Regions from separate parts of the Hymenobacter coalescens genome, predicted to be linked through region 1. Evidence: riboswitches for the same ligand, from Rfam matches in the RefSeq annotation. Region 1 holds a riboswitch; each other region holds the start of a gene.
What was found. Region 1 has a riboswitch for S-adenosylmethionine ahead of ACYVKQ_RS08575 (amino acid permease). Riboswitches for the same ligand answer to the same signal wherever they lie in the genome.
Positions count from the first base shown of each region.

Region 2: another riboswitch for S-adenosylmethionine. It lies ahead of ACYVKQ_RS06230 (phosphoadenylyl-sulfate reductase); the one in region 1 lies ahead of ACYVKQ_RS08575 (amino acid permease).
Region 3: another riboswitch for S-adenosylmethionine. It lies ahead of ACYVKQ_RS18755 (O-acetylhomoserine aminocarboxypropyltransferase/cysteine synthase family protein); the one in region 1 lies ahead of ACYVKQ_RS08575 (amino acid permease).
Region 4: another riboswitch for S-adenosylmethionine. It lies ahead of metH (methionine synthase); the one in region 1 lies ahead of ACYVKQ_RS08575 (amino acid permease).

Region 1 covers NZ_BAAGRA010000011.1:184,684-189,755, forward strand. Annotated here, with positions in the region: gene ACYVKQ_RS08565 (hypothetical protein) at 1-748, shown strand, start outside; gene ACYVKQ_RS08570 (hypothetical protein) at 871-1,050, opposite strand; SAM riboswitch class I at 1,213-1,305, shown strand; gene ACYVKQ_RS08575 (amino acid permease) at 1,629-3,113, shown strand; gene ACYVKQ_RS08580 (lysostaphin resistance A-like protein) at 3,350-4,078, shown strand; gene ACYVKQ_RS08585 (TonB-dependent receptor plug domain-containing protein) at 4,182-5,072, shown strand, end outside.
Region 2 covers NZ_BAAGRA010000007.1:148,569-153,640, forward strand. Annotated here, with positions in the region: gene ACYVKQ_RS06220 (sulfate adenylyltransferase subunit 1) at 1-155, opposite strand, end outside; gene cysD (sulfate adenylyltransferase subunit CysD) at 268-1,182, opposite strand; gene ACYVKQ_RS06230 (phosphoadenylyl-sulfate reductase) at 1,314-2,060, opposite strand; SAM riboswitch class I at 2,376-2,468, opposite strand; gene ACYVKQ_RS06235 (hypothetical protein) at 2,714-3,457, shown strand; gene hemH (ferrochelatase) at 3,535-4,614, opposite strand; gene era (GTPase Era) at 4,880-5,072, shown strand, end outside.
Region 3 covers NZ_BAAGRA010000019.1:567,016-572,087, reverse strand. Annotated here, with positions in the region: gene ACYVKQ_RS18770 (erythromycin esterase family protein) at 1-1,946, opposite strand, end outside; gene ACYVKQ_RS18765 (lipocalin family protein) at 2,073-2,492, opposite strand; gene ACYVKQ_RS18760 (LysM peptidoglycan-binding domain-containing protein) at 2,694-2,996, shown strand; SAM riboswitch class I at 3,279-3,398, shown strand; gene ACYVKQ_RS18755 (O-acetylhomoserine aminocarboxypropyltransferase/cysteine synthase family protein) at 3,771-5,072, shown strand, end outside.
Region 4 covers NZ_BAAGRA010000019.1:23,697-28,768, reverse strand. Annotated here, with positions in the region: gene ACYVKQ_RS16590 (PA14 domain-containing protein) at 1-604, opposite strand, end outside; gene ACYVKQ_RS16585 (hypothetical protein) at 887-1,009, shown strand; SAM riboswitch class I at 1,202-1,318, shown strand; gene metH (methionine synthase) at 1,389-5,072, shown strand, end outside.

The DNA of each region.
Region 1 (5,072 bases):
GTACCGCAACGTGTACCTGGTCCCGGACAAGGTAGACGCAGTGCCGATTTTCCGGGAAGTGCGCGTGTCGTCGGTGAGCGTGTACGCCAACTACGGCCTGACCGATAAAATCGAGGCGGTACTGAGCCTGCCCTACATCAAGTCGACGGGGCGGGCGGCGCGGGCCGTGCTCCAGGACGAGGGCTACACCAATACCCGCAGCGGGCTGCAGGACGTGTCGGTGCTGCTGAAGTTCAAGTCGTATTCGGCGCCGGTGGGCAGCAGCCAGCTGGATCTGCTCGGGGTGGTGGGCGTGAGCACCCCGGCCAGCAATTACCGCAACGACCCGGGCCTGGCCTACATCATTGCCATCGGCAACCGCGCCACCAAGTACACCACCCTGGGCATTGCGCACCTGCGTACGCCCTCGGGCGTGTTCGTGACCGGGCAGGCCGGCTACAGCCTGCGCACCACCCGGGTGCCCAACGCCTTCCTGGCCGACGCCAAGGTGGGCTACGCGGGCCTGAACGTGTACGCCGAAGCCTGGGCCTCGGTGCAGGAATCGGGCAGCAACGGCACCGACATTGTCCAGCCCGGCTTCGACGGGGACTTCACCGCCACCCGCGTGGATTACACCCGCATCGGCCTGAGCCTGTACAAGCCCGTGACCAAGGGCTTCGGCGTGGTGCTGGGCGCGAGCCGGTACGTATCGGGCCGTAACCTGGGGCAGTCCACCGCGGTGTCGGCGGGCGTGTCGTACAACTACTAATTGGTAACCGGCGCGGCCGCCTGGCCGGCCCGAAACGGCGGGCATCACGTGCCTTCGACAAACACCAGCGTAACCGGGTTGCCGGACCCAGAAAAGGTTCTTTAGGGCCGGTAGCCTTCCCGTTACGGCTGCCGAAGGGCTGCCTGGCGGCCTGCCCCGGACGCCCTGAGGCCTTTGCCGGAAGAGCCGGTGCTGAAATGCCCGCTGCTGCGGGAAACGATCAGCGTGCCTTTGCCCGGCAGTTCCAGCACCCGCATCACAACCACGTTCGGCCCGGCGGTGTGGCTCGGAACGACGGACACGCCATGCAGGGCTAGCAGGCAGAGTCAGGAGAAATACAGTTTTGGCATGCCGGCAAGCTGGTGGCAGCGCCCGCCCAAACGCTACCCGGTATTGCGGAGTTTGCAAGTTCCGGCTGCCCGGCCCTACCTTTGCGGCATCAATTCTTTACTCCTGAAGGATTGTTTTTATAGAGAGGCGCGGAGAGACAGGCTCTGCGAAGCGCCGGCAACCATCGGGAAAGTCCTGAACGGTGCCAATTCCTGACCATATAAAAACAAGTTGCTGTGGGCTTCCCCGACTACTTTACCGCTTTGTACACGCGCCGCACGGCGCAGCCCTGCGCCGTTGCCGCGGCGGAGCTGCCCGGGTGTTGTTGCTGTTGAAGCATCCCTGAGGCCGTGGGTTCGCGCTGCTGAACTACCACGGCTTTCCTCGCCACCCCTGCGGTGGCCGGCCGCTACTTAGGCGGCCCTCATCCTCCCCCCGTTTACCTTTTTGCCCTGCCGGCCGGTCCGGTGGCGCCCGCCGTGTGCGGCGGCGTCACGGTGGGGCAGGGCGCCACCGTTGCGCGGGCCGTGGCCCGGGCTATTTCCGCTTTATGCTCAAAAAATCATTGGAACTGCTGCGGCTCGAAGCCGCGGAGACCGGCTCGCACACGCTCAAGCGTAGCCTGGGGCCGCTCAACCTGATTGCCATCGGCGTCGGGGTTATCATCGGGGCGGGGCTGTTCTCGCTCACCGGCATCGCCGCCGCCGAACACACCGGCCCGGCCGTGACGCTCTCGTTTATCGTGGCGGCCATCGGCTGCGCGTTTTCGGCCTTGTGCTACGCCGAGTTTGCGTCCATGGTGCCGGTGGCCGGCTCGGCCTACACGTACTCCTACGCCACCATGGGCGAGCTGTTTGCTTGGATTATCGGCTGGGACCTGGTGCTCGAATACTCGGTGGGCGCCGCCACCGTGGCCATCAGCTGGTCGCAGTACCTGGTGAAGTTCCTCGGCATCTTCGGGCTGCACCTGCCGCCCCAGTTGGTCATGTCGCCCTGGGAAACGGCCACGCTGGCCGACGGCAGCGTGGTGGGCGGCTGGCTGAACCTGCCGGCCATCATCGTGGTGCTGGCCATTACGTCCATCATCATCCGCGGCACGCAGGGCTCGGCCTGGTTCAACGCCGTGGTGGTGGCCCTGAAAGTATCGGTGGTGCTGGTGTTCATCGCCCTGGGCTGGCAGTACATCAACCCGGCCAACTACCAGCCGTACATCCCGGCCAACACGGGCACCTTCGGCGAGTACGGCTGGAGCGGCATCTTGCGCGGGGCGGGCGTGGTGTTCTTCGTCTTCATCGGCTTCGATATCGTGGCCACCATGGCCCAGGAAGCCAAGAACCCGCAGCGCAACATGCCCATCGGCATCATCGGCTCGCTGCTGGTGTGCACGGTGCTGTTCGTGGTGTTCGGCTACGTGATGACGGGCCTGGCGCACTACTCCGAGTTCAAGAACAGCGCCGCGCCGGTGGCCGTGGCCATCGAGCACACGCCTTACAAGGGCTGGCTGCTGACGGCCATCATCGGGGCCATCCTAATCGGCTACACCTCCGTTATTCTGGTGGATTTGCTGGGCCAGAGCCGCGTGTTCTTCTCCATGTCGCGCGACGGGCTGCTGCCGCGGGTGTTCTCGCAGATTCACCCGCGCTTCCAGACGCCGCACAAGTCCAACCTGCTGCTGGGCGTGTTCATCAGCTTGTTTGCCGGGCTGGTGCCCATCAAGGTGGTGGGCGAGATGTGCAGCATCGGCACGCTGCTGGCCTTCGTGATGGTGTGCATCGGGGTGTTGATCATGCGCAAGCGGGAGCCAAATGCGCCGCGCGCCTTCCGCACGCCGTGGGTGCCGCTGGTGCCCATCCTGGGCGTGGTCACCTGCCTGGTGATGATGCTCAGCCTGCCCGGCGACACCTGGCTCCGCCTGTTCGTGTGGCTGGCCATCGGGCTGGTTATCTACTATTTCTACGGCAAAAAGCACAGCAAGCTGGGCCAGGGCCTAGTGGTGAACCCGACGGTGGAAGCGCCGGGCAATCAGGTCGCCTAGCTTACGCTGCACTCATAACCGCCGAAGCCGCTGGTACGCCACCAGCGGCTTCGTGCGTTCAGGCTTGGCGGTTTGCTTTACTTTGCCCCGATACGCAATGCCTTATGGAACAACTTTATTCCGATTCAGCAGCATCAGCCGGCGAAAAAAGCGTCGTAGCCAGGGTCGTATATCCCACTTACAAAGAGAGTTGGGCGGTATTGGGTTGGTTCCTGCTCCTGCTAGCCCTGTTGGGGGTGGTGTTCTTTGCCGTGGCCAACCTGGTGGGCACCAGTCACCGGCATACCATGCTGGTAACCCTGCTGGCCACCGACTCGGCCAAGGCGCTGATCATCGTGTTTCTGATGTGGTACGCGGGCAAGTCGCGCGTGCTGCCGCTGCGCCTGCTGGCGCCGCGTGAGCAGCCGGGGGTATATGCGGCCATGCTGGGCATAGCCGGTGCCCAACTAATCCTGCGAAGCCAGGTGCACCACCTGGGCCTGCCGTCGTGGCAATTGGAGTCGGTGATGCAGAAGCTGGCCGCGTTTCCGGTGGCGGCGGGGTTCACCATCTGCGTGGCCGCGCCGGTGCTGGAAGAGCTGTTGTTTCGGGGAGTAATGCTGCCGGGACTGGAAAGAAACTACGGTTCGGGCAAGGCCATTCTGCAGTCCAGCCTGCTGTTCGGCCTGTTTCACCTGAACCCCGCGCAGGCCGTCAGCGCCTTTCTGCTGGGGCTGCTGGCGGGTTGGGTGTACGTGCGCACCCGCTCGCTGGCCGCCTGCATCTGGCTGCATTTTCTCAACAACGCCGTGGCCTTCGGGGCGGGGTTTCTGCCGGCCCTGCGGCACTACGATTCGGTGAGCGACATGCTGCCGACTGGGTGGTCCGGCGCCGGGGTGTTGGGGCTCACGCTGGGCTTGCTGCTGCTGGGCATGTTCGCCATTGGGCGCCTGACGCGGCGCCCGGCCGGCGGCGGGTTGCGCTGAGGGCGTGACGGACCGGCCACCAAGCCAAAAAAGCCCCGCCCGCCTTGCACGCGATGCTCCAGCCGCGCAACTTACGCGGCTTTTCTGCCTTATCCCTTCTGCTATGCCTGATTGGTTTCGCTTGGCCCGCCTGGGGGCCCTGTTATCCTTGCCGCCCCTGCTGGGCGCCGCTTACGCCGGAGCGGCTGACGACCCCGTGGTGGCCCGTATTCTGACCCGCCTGGCGGAGTATTACGCCGGGGAGAACCCCGAGAAAGTGTACCTGCACTTCGACAAGCCCTACTACGCCACCGGCGAAACCGTGTGGTTTCGGGCCTACGTGGTGGAGGCCGGCCAGCACCGGCCCGACACGCTGAGCCGGGTACTGTACGCCGACCTGCTGGCGCCCAACGGCCGCGTGCTCACCCAACGCACCTTGCGCCTGCGCCGGGCGGGGGCCGCGGCCGAGTTTGCGCTCGGCGATTCGCTGGCGGCGGGCGTATACACCGTGCGCGCCTACACTTCCTGGATGCGCAATGCGGCGCCGGAGCTGCTCTTCACCCGCCGGCTGCCCGTGTACCGGCTCGCCGTGGGGAGCAGCGCCCGTCCGGCCGAGCCGGTGGCGGCCGGCAAAAGCCGCCTGGTCACGGCGGCGCCCGCCGCGGCCCGTCCCGACGTGCAGTTTTTTCCCGAAGGCGGCAACCTGGTAGCCGGGCTCGACAACACCGTGGCCTTCAAGGCCACCGACGCGGCGGGCCTGGGTTTGGCCGTCAGCGGTACCGTGCTCAACGCGCAAAACCAGGAGGTAGTGGCTTTTGAAGCCCGGCACCGGGGCATGGGGCATTTTCCGCTGCGGCCCGAGCCGGGCCAGACCTACCGCGCCCGCGTGAAGCTGCCCGGCGGCGGCACGGCGGAGTTTCCGCTCCCGGCCGCGCAGGCCACGGGCTACACCCTGGCGGTGCGCACCATCGCCGACAACCTCATGCTGGTGGTGCAGCGCCGCGACCAGCCCACC
Region 2 (5,072 bases), on a different contig from region 1:
AGGTCCACGGTGCCGGCGGCCGAGGTGCGGTTCTGCTCTTCCAGCGCCGCCAGTACGTCCAAGGATACGGCGTCGGAGTCGTACAGCAAACGCCCAATCAGCGTGCTCTTGCCGTCGTCGACGCTGCCGCAGGTGATGAATCGGAGAAGGTCCACTGTTGAGGTGATTAAGTGATTAGGTGATTGAGTAATTAGGTGTTCGAAGTGTGGGAGTAATTGGGCAAGACCATAAGCTCAAAGCCTAATCACTTAGTCACTTAATCACCCCTTAGAAGTAGCCGTTGCGCTTCCGGTCTTCCATGCCGGTTTCCGAAATCTTGTCGTCGAGACGGGTGGCGCCCCGTTCGCTGACTTTGGCCTGCAGGATGTCTTCGATGATGGCCTCCAGCGTGGCCGCGTCGCTTTCCACGGCGGCGGTGCAGGTGGCGTCGCCCACGGTGCGGAAGCGCACCTGCCGGGTGGTCAGCTCGTCGGTGGCGTCGAGGGCAAGGTGCTCGGTCACGGCCAGCAGCTGGCCCGAGGGCAGCACCACGCAGCGCCGCTCGTGGGCGAAGTAGATGCTGGGCAGCGGGATGTTCTCGCGCTGGATGTAGTTCCACACGTCCAGCTCGGTCCAGTTCGAAATCGGGAACACCCGCACGTTCTCGCCGGGCTGAATCTGCCCGTTGTAGATATTCCAGAGCTCCGGGCGCTGCCGGCGCGGGTCCCATTGCCCGAATTCGTCGCGCACCGAGAAGATGCGCTCCTTGGCCCGGGCCTTTTCCTCGTCGCGGCGCGCCCCGCCGATGCAAGCGTCGAAGCCAAATTCCTCGATGGTGTCGAGCAGGGTGTAGGTCTGCAGGGCGTTGCGGCTCGGGAACTTGCCGCCCGGCTCGCGCAGGCCGCGTTGCTTGATGGTGTCCTCCACCCGGCGCACAATCAGCTGCTCGCCCAGCTCGGCGGCCAGCTCGTCACGAAACTGCAGCACCTCCGGGAAGTTGTGGCCGGTGTCGATGTGCACCAGCGGGAAGGGAAACCTGCCGGGGCGGAAGGCTTTCTGGGCGAGGCGCACCAGGGCAATGGAGTCTTTGCCACCCGAGAACAGCAGCGCCGGGCGCTGGAACTGCCCGGCCACTTCGCGCAGGATGTGGATGGCTTCGGCTTCGAGCCGGTCGAGGTAATCTAGGCGGGGGAGCGTAGGCATACGGCAAGGAGGTGCCTGTTCGGCCATTTCGGACCGATTGTGAGGAGTCAAGAAAAGTGGGGAATGCGGTAGTGGGGCGGGAGTTAGGCGCTAGAGTGGCCTGTTCCGGTCGTCAGGGTCAGCAGGAATGGTTAACGCCCTTCGAGCGTGGCCGTGGGCACGGCGGCCGTCTGGTGCAGGCCGCACTCCTTGGCCGATTGGTCTTCCCACCACCAACGGCCGGCGCGGAAGTCTTCCCCGGGCTTGATGGCCCGGGTGCAGGGCGCGCAGCCGATGCTCACGAAGCCCTGCAAGTGCAGCGGGTTGTGTGGAATGCTGTACTCGCGGACGAAAGCCCAGGTTTGTTCCCAGGTCCATGCCAGCAGCGGGTTGACCTTGAACAGCTGGTAGGCGGCGTCCCACTCCACCGCGTGCATGCCGCTGCGGTTGGCCGATTGCTCGGCGCGCAGGCCCGTCACCCAGGCGGCTTGGCCGGCAAGGGCACGGCTGAGTGGCTCCACTTTGCGCACGTGGCAGCAGGCTTTGCGGGCGTCTACGCTTTCGTAGAAACCGTTGGGGCCCTGGCGCTCCACCAGCGCGGCTACTTCATCCTGGTTGGGGTAATAAGCACGGATGGTTTTGCCGTATTTCAGCACGGTCTTGCTCCATGTGGAGTAGGTCTCCTGAAAATTCCGGCCCGTATCGAGGGTGAATACTTCGATGGGCAAATCGTGGGCAAAAATCAGGTGCGTAATTACCTGATCCTCGAGGCCAAACGAAGTGGAGAAAGCAGCCTTGCCCGCAAATTCAGCGGAAATGACGCGCAGAATATCCAAGGGATCAGCACCAATTAATTGCTGACGGATTTGCGCCACCTGTGCATCGATTAAAGTCGACATGCGCAGCAGAAATAAGCCCTAACCGCTGCAAACAGCGGGCAAGGTCGAAAAGCAGAAAGAAGAGGGAAGCTGGAAGGAGCAGCGCGCCGAATTCGGGCGGCGCCAGGCACGGCTCAACGACGCGCGGAGCGGCAGCGCTTAGTTGTCAGGCGTTTCCAGCAAAACGGCAAAGAGGTCGTGGGGCCTCAACAACACACGCGGCGCGTCGGCATACAACAGCAACAGGAGCCGTTGAAGCCGAAAAGGCCCGGCTGCGAGGCAGCGGAGCCGATAAAATTTGCGCGGGGAGTGAGGTCGGAATGCACGACGTCGGTGTTTTTATATGGTCAGGAATTGGCACCGTTCGGGACTGTCCCGATGGTTGCCGGCGCTTCGTAGAGCCTGTCTCTCCACGCCTCTGTATAAAAACAATCCTGAGAAGAATTGATGCTGCAAAGGTAGCGGCACGAATTCCAGAATTGCAAATCTTTTATTGCGGCCTTAACCACAGCAACCGCGCCAATGTTTTGCGGGCTGCACCAATAATTACGTTCATTGCCCGTTTCGTGGATACGAACCGATCCGAAAAGCTTCGGAAAATAATCCGGCCGGACCTGACAACCACGCGGGTAGATTTCAAGTCAAGCCTGTACCATCGTCAGCCTCCGAATTCCGTGCGCACTGCTACTATTCTTTCCCAAGCCTCGCTGTTGCTGCTGCTGAGCGGCTGCGCCGCCGTGGTGCCGCACACCCTGCAGACGCCCTTGGTGCAGCAGCGCGGCGAAACCGAACTGGCGCTGAACGCCGGCACCCACGGCACCGACGTGCAGGCTGCCTACGCCCTGACCGACCGCCTGACGGTGCTTGGCAGCGCGCACCAGCGCATTCGTGGCAAGCACGGTCACTGGGCCTACACCGGGGAGGCCGGCGCCGGATACGCCTTTTTCCGGCCCGGCAGCCAGCGCTGGAGCTTGTACGGCGGTATGGGCTACGGGGCCGGTTACGCCTTCTCCACCTTCTGCCCCGACCTTTGCGGCGAGTTTCGCGCCTCCGACCGGGTACGCTACAGCTACGCTTTCGTGCAGCCTACCTATGTGTGGATGCCCGAGCCCGACTTCGCCTTGAGCGCAGCCGTCAAGATCACGGCGATGCGCTTTTCGCGCTGGCGCACCGTCAGCAGCGGGTTCGACGACGTGCAGGGCGCGTTCGTGGCGAACGTGCGCGAACAGTCCGGCCGCACCGGGCCCGTGCTGCAGCCGGGCGGCAACATTTACGTGGGCCTGTCGCGGCATTTTCGGCTGAATTTCAGCAGCAGCGTATTTATTCCCCTGCAGCGCGACTTTCCCTCCACCCTCGGGCTGGCTGCCGGCATCGGCGTGCAGTACCGCTTCGGCGGGGCGCCGGCCGGGCAGCCCTGAGCTAGTTCGGTCCATGAAAAAGGCGTCGACCAGGAATAACCCTGTCCGACGCCTTCTGCTAGCTACCCGTCGGCCGCCTAATGGCGCCGCACCATGTCTACTACGGCATTTACCCACAGCGGGTGGGTGTTGCAGCTGGGCACCAGCTGCCAATGCTGACCGCCGGCTTCCTCAAACATTTCCTTGAATTCTTCGCCTACCTCAATGGTGGTTTCCAGGCAGTCGGCCACGAAAGCCGGGCTAAAGGCCAGCACGTTTTTGTAGCCTTTGGCCGGCATTTCCTTCAGCACCTCATCGGCGTAAGGCTGCAGCCACGGGTCGCGTAGGCGGCTCTGCAGGCGGCTCTGAAAGCACACCGTGTACTGATCTTCCGTCAGGCCCATGGCCTTGGCCAGCAGCCGCGAGGTTTCGAAGCACTGGGCCCGGTAGCAGTAGCGGTTGTTTTTGTTGTAGTGGCTGCAGCAAGTGCCGAGCTTGCAGTAGCCTTTGTGGCTGCCCTTTAGCACGTGACGCTCCGGAATGCCGTGGTAGCTGAATACCACATGGTCGTAGGAGTGCTTCTTCATTTCCTCCAGCCCCAGGGTGGCGAAGGTGTTGATGAAGCCGGGGTCGTCGGCGAAGGTGCTGATGAAGCTCACGCTGGGCACTACCCACCACTTGCCCACCAGTTCCATTACTTTCTCTTGCACCGAACCCGTGCTGGCCGCCGCGTACTGCGGAAACAGCGGCAGCACAATGATGCGCTCTACGGCCGCGGCGCGCAGTTCTTCCAGCGCCGACTCGATGCTGGGGTTCTGGTAGCGCATGCCGAAGGCCACTAGGTACTCCTTGCCGAGCTTTTCCTGCACCAGCTTCTGCAGATCCAGGCCGTGGTAGAGCAGCGGGGAGCCGCGCTCGTCCCAGAGCTGCTGATAGATCTTGGCCGACTTGGGCGCGCGCAGCGGCACCACGATGCCCTGAAACAGCGGGTAGCGCACCGCGGCCGGCATGTCGATGACGCGGGGGTCGGTCAGAAACTCGTTGAGGTAACGGCGGACGTCGGAAGTGCTGGGCGAGTCGGGCGTGCCGAGGTTGACGAGCAGCACGCCGATGCGGCCGCGCGTGGTGGCGGATGCCGAAGTGGTGGTAGAAGCAGGAGCGGAAGCAGGGGAGAGCATGCCGAAGAGAATCGTTCGAATGGCATACAAAGGTACAGCCCCCAAAGTTTGCGCCCTTGCTACCAGAATGAGCGTGGCTATCTGATTTCCATCAGGTTTTCGCGGCTGCGGGCGGGCGCGGCGCCGCCAAACGCTACCTGCCCCGCCTGCCTGAAGCCCGGCACCTTACCCGGCGGCGGTTTTGCCGTAAGCCGCTATTATTCAGCCCATGCTGCCCAGCCGGCCATAAAGCCGTACCTTTGTGCCCCTTAACCGATTACCTCCCGTGACTACCGACCCCAAACCGCACCGCGCCGGCTTCGTGAGCATCATCGGCAAGCCCAACGTGGGCAAGTCGACCCTGATGAACGTGCTGGTGGGCGAGCGGCTCAGCATCATCACCAGCAAAGCCCAGACCACGCGCCACCGCATCCTGGGCATTCTGAACGGCCCCGACTTTCAGCTGGTGTACTCCGATA
Region 3 (5,072 bases), on a different contig from region 1:
CCGCCTTCGACGTAGCTGAATTCCTCGCCACTCCCGGGCTGGGCTGCGGGCAGGGGCACTATCTCATGCTTTTCCAGCGTCCGGCTGGTTGGCTTGGCCCCCAGCATCAAAAAGCCGCCGCCCCAGCGCCGGGCCCCGGCCGGCACACGCATTTCGCTCACGGACTCCATTGCACCGCGCAGCGAGTCGTAGTTGCTGACGCGCCGGTGGGTGTAGGTCTGGGTGCGGTAGTCGCGCTGCTCGTAGTTGACCGCCGTAGCCTTAATAACCCGTCGCATAATGTGTTTGGGATTTTGCGAAGCGGCGCTGACGCGCACCGCGCCCAGGGCGTAAGCCGTAGGCCGTAGGCGCACCGTCAGGCCCGGTTTTCCCGCCGCGGCCAGGCTAGCCGACTCGTAGCCCAGGCAGCTCACCTGCACCAGCTCCCCGGCGTGCACGGCCAGCGTGAACCTTCCTTCGGCATCGGAGACCGTGCCAGCGGCCCGGGCGGGCACCGCAACGGAAGCAAACGGGACGGGCTGCCCGGTGCGGGCATCCAGCACCACGCCTTGCAGGCTCCGGCGAGCCGCCTTGGCGTTGGCTACCGCTTTGGCCCGAACGGCCGGGTTCAGACGAGTGGAGGCGGGGCGGTTTTCGTGATACGGCTTGCTGTCGGCCACCGCTTCGGCCGCCGAAGCAGCGCCGGCGCCGTGCGGTGGATTTACCGCGCGCAGAAACAAAAAGCCGTCTACTACCTCGCTCCAGGGCCCGCTCAGCGGCTGGTACTCGAAGGCGTACGTAGTCAGACGCCGGCCCGCAGCGGCGTGTTTGAGGCTCACAAAGCCGTACTCGTGCCCCGTGGCCAGCAGCTCGGCTTCGAGCGTGCCCGGAGCGGGCGGCGGCACGGGCTGGTAGCCGCCCATGCCCAGAAAGCCGTGGGTGCCGCCACCGGCCAGCGTGCCGAGCACGTACACCGCGTCGGGGCCCAGGGCTGCTTTCACGGCCCGGCCCATCGGGTGGTAGGCTTTCATTTCGGCGTCGTCCAGGGCCTCCACCTTGTTGGCCAAGTGCGGCAGGGCGCCCCAGCAGATGACTTTTTCCTGAGGGCGCTGGCGCAGGTACCACAGCAGGTTGTCGGCCATCTGCGCGTCGCGTGGGTTGCTGTCGGGAGCTTTGAATTCCTGCTCCGTTTTGGCGCTGGGGTCGTTGGTGGCGTAATCGTGGGCCAGGGAATGCAGGCTGCGCAGCGTTTGCAGCCAGAAGGCCGCCCGCTCGCGCCGCCGGGCGTCGGGGCCGACGGCTACCTTTTCCAGCAGCTTGCGCGCTTTGCCGAGCTGCAACTGAAACAGGGCCGGCTGGTGCGTGGGCGGAAACAAATACATTTCCCCCATCACGCCCAGGCACTCGTCCAGGTAGTTGTAAGCAATGGCGTCGGCGCCTTTTTCGGGTTTGAGAAAGGCTTCCAGCTCCTCCAGCAGCTCGTCCTGGTACGGCCCGGTCAGCTGGTTGTCGAAGCCCGCCACGCGCAGGCCGCCGCGGCCCAGCAGCGGCAGCAGCGCCTGAAACTCCCGGGTGCTCGTCCAGACCGGAAACACCCCGCCCGCTACGGCTTCGGGCACCAGCACACCGGCTTCAATGGCGCGTTGCCCACGGTCCAGCTCGTAGAAGCCGCTTTCAAAGGCGACGGTGGTAAAACCCATGCGCTGCTGCAAGAACCGAACAAGGCGAATTTTGGCTTCGAATACGTTGCCCTCACCGTGGGTAGGCTCGCCCAGCATCACCACCCGGGCCGCGCCAATTTCGCGCTGCAAAAACGCCAGGTCCCGAAAATCAGGGTCGGTGGGGCTGATGGTGCGAACCGGCTGCACAGGCAGCGGCTCGGCCATTTGGGCCCGAACGGGCGCGCTCAGTAGGAACAGGCCGAGGGCGAATAACCCGAATAAGCGCCAAGGCAGACGATGATGCATCACACTAGCAGTTAAAGTTCCGCAAGCTAGTGGATGCAATCAATTTTGTACAGTGGGTAAGCACGCGCAAAAAAGGCCCTGCCAGCTCTGGCAGGGCCTTTTTATAGTATCATATCAACGGCGTACTTACTCCGCTTCCAGCTGCAGCTCCGCGCCGTCGGGGCTGCGCAGCGTGAGGCGGTCGTCGGTCAGCGTGGCCACGTCAAAAGTGTTGCTGGCGTTGCCGTTGTCGGGCGTCATAGTGATTTTCTTACCGGCTTGGTCAAAGGTGTATTTACCATTGATCGACTGCGTGGGCGAGGTCATTACGTACTGGCCGTTGGCAAAAAAGCGGATTTCTTCCTGCTTCTGCTCGGACGTTTGCTTGACCTTGTCGCCGGTGGCATCTTCCTCTTTGCGGGTTTTCCACACCTTGCTTTCGGTACCGTAGAGCATGTTGACACCTTCTACTTTGCCTTCCTTGCTGCCGCAAGCGTAGGTCACAAGGGTCAGCAGCATGAGCAGGCTGGCTAAGTAGTGCAGGGGGGTGTTGAATGGTCGTTTCATGGGGAGTGTCTGGAATGGAGAATGGATGTAGGGGGTGCGCTTCGCGGCTACCGTCGGGTTGGTTGCCGTTGGGCGTTTCTTACGGGCAGTCGGCCAAAGGGTTAAGCCGAACCTATTCCCAAGCGGCCGCGTAAAGCACCTCGAATCCGCTGTACCCGGTATGGCGGCCTTCGTTCCCCACACCTCAACCAAGACCACACTATGGGACTCTTTGATTTCCTGAGCGATAAGGGCGAGAAGAAGCCCGTACAACCTACCCAGCCCCAAACCGGCAGCGCTACCGATTTCTTCGGCAACAAGGCGCAGCCGGCGGCCGCACAGCCGGCCGCGGCGCAGGGCGAGAGCTACACCGTGGTAAGCGGCGACTCGCTGTCGAAAATCGCCAAGAACCACTACGGCGACGCCTCCAAATGGCACCAGATCTACGACGCCAATAAGTCCACCATCGGCTCCAACCCCGACCACATCGAAGTGGGCCAGGTACTGAAGCTGCCGAAGCTGTAAGACGCTTCCATCGCCTCTGATTATTGAGCCGCCCCGGTCCGACCCCGGGGCGGCTTTTTGTTTGCCGGGAGCTAGGTTGTGCGGGGAAGACCAGCCTTTTTGCCGGACGCCAACCGCACATTATACTCGCCGTAGCAGCCTGTTTCAGAGGCCTAATGCACCTTATTCGGTCCTGAAAAGCATTTTCTGCAAGTGGCGGAAAACTTTTTGCCGGATTTGCGTTTTATGCATCCGGTACTACCTTTGTGCCACCCGTGCTTCCGGCGCAGGCTTTTTTTGACGCATTTATTCCGAAGAGGCGAGAGAACAGGCTCCACGACCCTCTGGCAACCACCAGCAATGCACAAGCTGGCAGGTGCCAAATCCTGCCCCGCTGACTATCAGACCGGGGGCAAATAAACCGCGTGCTATGAACACTTACCTCCCTACACCCGACAACTTCCCGTCTCCGCGCACCGCCGCGGCGCCCGTTACGGCTTTGCCCGTAATGCTTGGCGCCCCCGCCGGTGCCCGCACGCAGCCGCACCCGATGCGCGCTGCTGACCTGTGTTGTTGCTGTTGTTGGTAGTGTCACGTGCGGGCCGCTGATGCCCGCTCCTACCCTTCCTCGTTTTTTATTGGCCGCCGGGCTTCCGGGCGGCACGTGGCTTAGCCGCACCCGTTGAGCTACTCCGGGCGCTGAGCCGCACGCTGGCATACGCCGCTGCTTTGGGCAGCGCGTAGCTGCCTTCCCGCATCGATTCTGTCATCCACAACCCTCTTTTCAGCCTACGTATGTCCGCTCAAAACCTGCACTTCGAGACCCTGCAACTGCACGCCGGCCAGCAGCCCGACCCCACCACCGGGGCCCGCGCCGTGCCGCTGTACCAGACGACTTCCTACGTATTCAAGAACGCGGAACATGGCGCCAACCTCTTTGCCCTGAAGGAGTTCGGCAACATCTACACCCGCCTGATGAACCCCACCACCGACGTATTCGAGCAGCGCGTGGCGGCACTCGAAGGCGGCGTGGCCGCCCTGGCCACGGGTTCGGGGCAGGCGGCCCAGTTTCTGGCGCTGAACAACATCCTGCAGGCCGGCGACAACTTCGTTTCGACCTCCTTCCTCTACGGGGGCACCTACAACCAGTTCAAGGTAGCGTTTAAGCGCCTCGGCATCGAAGTGCGCTTTGCCGACGGCGACAACCCCGCGAGCTTCGAAAGCCTGATCGACGAGAACACCAAGGCGCTGTACCTGGAAACCATCGGCAACCCGGGCTTCAACATTCCGGATTTCGAGGCCATTGCGGACCTGGCCCGCAAGTATGACATTCCGCTGATCGTCGACAACACCTTCGGGGCGGGCGGTTACCTGTTCCGGCCGCTGGAGCACGGCGCGCACATCGTGGTGCAGTCGGCCACGAAGTGGATCGGCGGGCACGGCACCAGCATCGGCGGCGTGATTGTGGACGGCGGCACCTACGACTTCGGCAACGGCAAGTTTCCGCAGTTTACGGAGCCCTCGGAGGGCTACCACGGGCTGGTGTTCAACGACGTATTCGGCAAGAACGGCCCATTCGGCAACATCGCCTTCATCATCCGGGCCCGGGTGGAAGGCCTGCGCGACTTCGGCCCCTCCATCAGCCCGTTCAACTCCTGGCAGCTGCTCATTGGCCTCGAAACGCTGAGCCTGCGCGTGGACCGCACCGTGGAAAACGCCCAGAAGCTGGCCGAATGGCTGGAGCAGCACCCGCAGGTGGAAGCCGTGAACTACCCCGGCCTGAAAAGCAGCCCCTACCACCAGCTGGCCACCAAGTACCTGAAACGCGGCTTCGGCGGCGTGCTCACCTTCGCCATCAAAGGCTCCAAGGAAACGGCCACGCAGTTCATTGATAACCTGCAGCTGATCAGCCACCTGGCCAACGTTGGCGACGCCAAGACGCTCATCATTCAGCCCTCGGCCACCACGCACCAGCAGCTGTCGGACGACGAGCAGCGCGCCGCCGGCGTGGCGCCCACGCTGCTGCGCATTTCGCTGGGCCTGGAGCACATCGACGACATCAAGGGCGACCTGCAGCGCGCGTTCGACGCGGTGCGG
Region 4 (5,072 bases), on a different contig from region 1:
TGGCGGGTTGGGGTGCCGGCGGGGTGGTTGCCACGGTCGGAGCGGGCACGGGGCCCGGCGGCGGTGCCGCCGGCGCGGGCGGTATGGGCCGGGCCGAAGCAGGCAGCGCCGCAAACAAATGGGCACTGCCCACGGCCACTGGCGCGCCGCCCGTGGGCAAGCGCCAGCGCAGCAGCGCCCGGGTATCGAGGATGGTTTGGAAGTAGTCCACGCGCAGCGGGTAGTAGCGCCCCGCCTCCAGGCGGATGCGCACCACGGCGGGCACGTGGTCCTGCTCGCGCCAAGCGTTGAGGAGCAGCTTGCTGCCCAGCCACACCCGCAGCCCGTCGTCCATCACCGTCGAAAACTCGTACACGCCCGTCGTCGGAGCCAGCAGGTAGCCTTCCCAGCGCACCGAAAAATACTCCGCCCCCAGTCCGGGCACCGGCGGCCGCTTGTTCCAGCTGAAATCGATGGCTGCGTCGCGCCGGCGCAGCACCAGTTGCTCGAAGTTGGTGCCGTTGTAGTAAGCCGCCTGCAGCCCCGTGCCGGTGGGTAGGGCGGCGGTTTGGGCTCCGGCCATTCGGGCCAGCAGCAGCAGGCTCAGAAGCGTAACGGTGCGCATGGTGCAAGTAGATCGGTTCGTGTTCGGTACCCAACGGGCCGCGGGCGGTGGTCTGCTGCGGCCGCAAAGTAGCCCCAGTCAAATGTCGGGCGGATGCGGCTGGCGGCGCGTCGTACTGCTCATTGGCGGCGAAGCGCCCTACACGGTTGAACGACAAAAAATGAGTTTGCGTCTGCTGCCAGGGCCTGCTGATCGAACAAGCTGCGTGGAGTCCAACAAGAACGGGGGAATGCCGTACTTCCTGGGGTAAGTGTGATTCACCCAGCCACTTACTCCATTCCCATGCCGACTAAGAAAGCCACCGCTTCCCATAAAAAAGACGATCCGTGCTGGAAAGGCTACGAGCAGCAAGGCACCAAGAAGAAGGAAGGCAAGACCGTCCCGAACTGCGTCAAAAAAGACTAATTCGGCTTCCGCAGCCAGCTAACCGCCCCGGCCCGCTACGGTGCCGGGGCTTTTTTTGCGCCGCTCATAGCCGGTGGCGCATTGCCGCTGCCGTTTGGCCCGGATGCTCCGCAGGTTTATTTTCCATATGATTTTAACAATATTATATTTACTTGATTTGCTAATTACTGGAGCGTCGTTTATCTTCGCTACAGCTTATCCAGAAAGACTGAGGGACTGGGCCCTGTGACGTCTTAGCAACCAGCCGCTGCGGCAGAGGTGCTAACTCCCATCCGAGGCGGCGCAAGCCGCGTTCGGAAAAGATGAGCGGAACCGGCACCTTCTCGGGTTGCCGGGGCTTTCTGGATAGCGCTTTGCGCACCTCAATTCCGAAAGCCACATGCCGACTCTGCCCGCCTCCCCCCTCGCCGATCTGCTCCGCCAGCGCGTGCTCGTGCTCGACGGCGCCATGGGCACCATGATTCAGCGCCACCAGCTCACCGAGGAAGACTTCCGCGGGACGCGGTTTCAGGATCATCCCAAGCCCCTGCGCGGCAACAACGACCTGCTCTGTCTGACGCGCCCCGACGTGGTGCGCGGCATTCACGCCGAGTACTTCGCCGCGGGCGCCGACATCGTCGAAACTAACACCTTCTCGGGCACCACCGTGGCCCAGGCCGATTACGCCCTGGAGCACATCGTGTACGAGCTGAACTACGAGGCCGCCCGGCTGGCCCGCTCCGCCGCCGATGAGTACAGCACGCCCGAGCGCCCGCGCTTCGTGGCCGGGGCCATCGGACCCACCAACCGCACGGCCTCGCTCTCGCCCGACGTGAACCGCCCGGGCTTCCGCGCTGTCAGCTTCGACGAGCTGGCCACGGCCTACCACGAGCAGGTGCGCGGCCTCATTGACGGCGGCTGCGACGCGCTGCTGATCGAAACCATCTTCGACACCCTGAACGCCAAAGCGGCTTTGTTTGCCGCCCAGCGCTTCTTCGACGAGGGCGGGCGCGTGGTGCCCATCATGATATCGGGCACCATCACCGACGCCTCGGGCCGCACCCTGTCGGGCCAAACGGTGGAGGCGTTCTGGAACTCCATGCGCCACCTGCCCATCCTGAGCATCGGCCTGAACTGCGCCCTTGGGGCCAAGCAGCTCAAGGTGTACCTGCAGGAGCTGAGCCGCCTGGCCGACTGCTACGTATCGGCCTACCCCAACGCGGGGCTGCCCAACGCCTTCGGCGGCTACGACGAATCGGCCCAGGAATTTGCGGCCGTGCTGGAGGAGTACCTCCAGGAAGGCCTGGTGAACATCGTGGGCGGCTGCTGCGGCACCACCCCGCTGCACATTGCCGAGGCCTCGAAGCTCACCGACCGCTACGCCCCGCGCCCGCTGCCAGTGCGGCCCCGGGCCACGCGCCTGAGCGGGCTGGAACCGCTGAATATCTACCCCGAAAGCCTATTCGTGAACGTGGGCGAGCGGTGCAACGTGACCGGCTCCCGGGCCTTTGCCCGCCTGATCCGGGCCGGCCAGTACGAAGAAGCCCTGGCCGTGGCCCGCGCCCAGGTGGAAGGCGGCGCCCAGGTGCTCGACGTGAACATGGACGAGGCCCTGCTCGATTCCGTGGAGGCCATGACCACCTTCCTGAACCTGATTGCCTCCGAGCCCGACGTGGCCCGCCTGCCCCTGATGATCGACTCCTCGAAGTGGGAGGTCATCGAAGCCGGCCTGAAGTGCACCCAGGGCAAGAGCATCGTCAACTCCATTTCGCTGAAGGAAGGCGAGGAAGTGTTTAAGCACCACGCCCGGCTGGTGCGCGCCTACGGGGCCGCCGTCATCGTCATGGCCTTCGACGAGCAGGGCCAGGCCGACTCCTTCCAGCGCCGCATCGACATCTGCCAGCGCGCCTACCGCATCCTGACCGAGGAGGTAGGCCTGCCGGCCGAGGACATCATCTTCGACCCGAACATCCTCACCGTGGGTACCGGCATCGAGGAGCACCGCCGCTACGCCATCGACTTCATTGAGGCCGTGCGCTGGATCAAGCAGCACTTGCCCGGCGCCCTCACCAGCGGCGGCGTCAGCAACGTGTCGTTCTCCTTCCGCGGCAACGACCCCGTGCGCGAGGCCATTCACGCGGCCTTCCTCTACCACGCCATCAAAGCCGGGCTGGACATGGGCATCGTCAACCCCAGCCAGCTGGCCGTGTACGACGAGGTGCCCAAGCCCTTGCTCGAAGCCGTGGAGGACGTGCTGTTCGACCGCCGCGACGATGCTACCGAGCGCCTCGTGCAGCTGGGCGAGCTGCTGAGCCTGACCAAGGGCGGCGCCGCGGCCAAGGTCGTGGAGGCCGAAGCCTGGCGCGGCTGGCCGGTGCAGAAGCGCCTGGAGCACGCCCTGGTGAAGGGCATTACTGATTACATCGAAGCCGATACCGAGGAAGCCCTCAAACAACTCGGCCGGCCGCTGCCCGTCATCGAAGGCCCCCTGATGGCCGGCATGACGGTGGTGGGAGACCTGTTCGGGGCGGGCAAGATGTTTTTGCCGCAGGTGGTGAAGTCGGCCCGCGTGATGAAGCGCGCCGTGGCCTGGCTGGAGCCCTACATGCAGGCCGAGCGCGACGCGGCGGCGCTGTCGGGCGGCACCGAGGCCCGGCAAACAGCCGGCAAGGTGTTGCTGGCCACGGTGAAAGGCGACGTGCACGACATCGGCAAGAACATCGTGGGCGTGGTGCTGGCCTGCAACAACTACGAGGTCATCGATCTGGGCGTGATGGTGCCGCTGGAAAAGATTGTCAGCGAAGCCGAGCGCCTGCAGGCTGACATCGTGGGCCTGAGCGGGCTGATTACCCCCTCGCTCGACGAAATGGTGTACGTGGCCCAGGCCCTGGAAAAGCGCGGCCTGCGCGTGCCCCTGCTCATCGGCGGGGCTACCACCTCACGCCTGCACACGGCCGTGCGCATCGCGCCGGCCTACGGCGGACCAGTGATTCACGTCAACGACGCCTCGCGCGCCGTGCCGGTGGCCTCGCAACTGCTGGGCCTGGGCCGCGACGCCTTTGCCAACGACGTGGCTCGGGAGTACCTGCAGCTGCGCGACGACCACGCCGGCCGCCAGCGCAACAAGGACTACGTGCCCATCGAGGAAGCGCGCCGGCAGAAGTTCCAGGCCGACTGGGCCGCCGCCGACATCGTGAAGCCCAGCTTCCTCGGCGCCCGGGTGTTCGAGTACTACCCGCTGACCGAGCTACTGGACTACATCGACTGGACGCCTTTTTTCCACGCCTGGGAGCTAAAGGGCCGCTACCCGCGCATCCTCGACGACGCGACCTACGGCGAGGCCGCCCGCCGGCTGTTCGAGGATGGGCAGGTGCTCCTGCAGCGCCTCATCGACGAAAAGCTGATCCGGGCCCGCGCCACGGTGGGCTTCTGGCCGGCCAACACGGTGGATTCGGATACCATCGAAATCTACCAGGACGACACCCGCCAGCGCGTGCAGGCCGAAACCTTCACCCTGCGCCAACAGAGTTTGAAGGCGGCCGGCCTGCCTTACCTCGCCTTCTCCGACTTCCTGGCCCCGAAAGACTCCGGCCGCGCCGACTACCTCGGCGGCTTCGCCGTCACGGCCGGCATCGGGCTAGACGAGCTGGTGGCCGAGTTCGAGCGCCAGCACGACGACTACTCCGCCATCCTGGCCAAGGCCCTGGCCGACCGCCTCGCCGAAGCCCTGGCCGAACGCCTGCACGAGCGGGTGCGCCGCGAGCTGTGGGGCTACGCCCCGCAGGAGCACTTCACCAACGAAGACCTGATCAAAGAGGAATACCGCGGCATCCGGCCGGCGCCCGGCTACCCCGGCTGCCCCGACCACACCGAGAAAATTACGCTGTTCGAGCTGCTGGGTGGCGCGGAGCAGACGGGCATCACGCTCACCGAAAACCTGGCCATGCACCCCACGGCCGCGGTCAGCGGCTTCTACTACGCCCACCCCGACGCGCGCTACTTTGGGCTCGGCCGCATCGGGCAGGACCAAGTGGCCGACCTGGCCCGGCGCAAGGGGATGCCGTTTGCCGAACTGGAGCGGTGG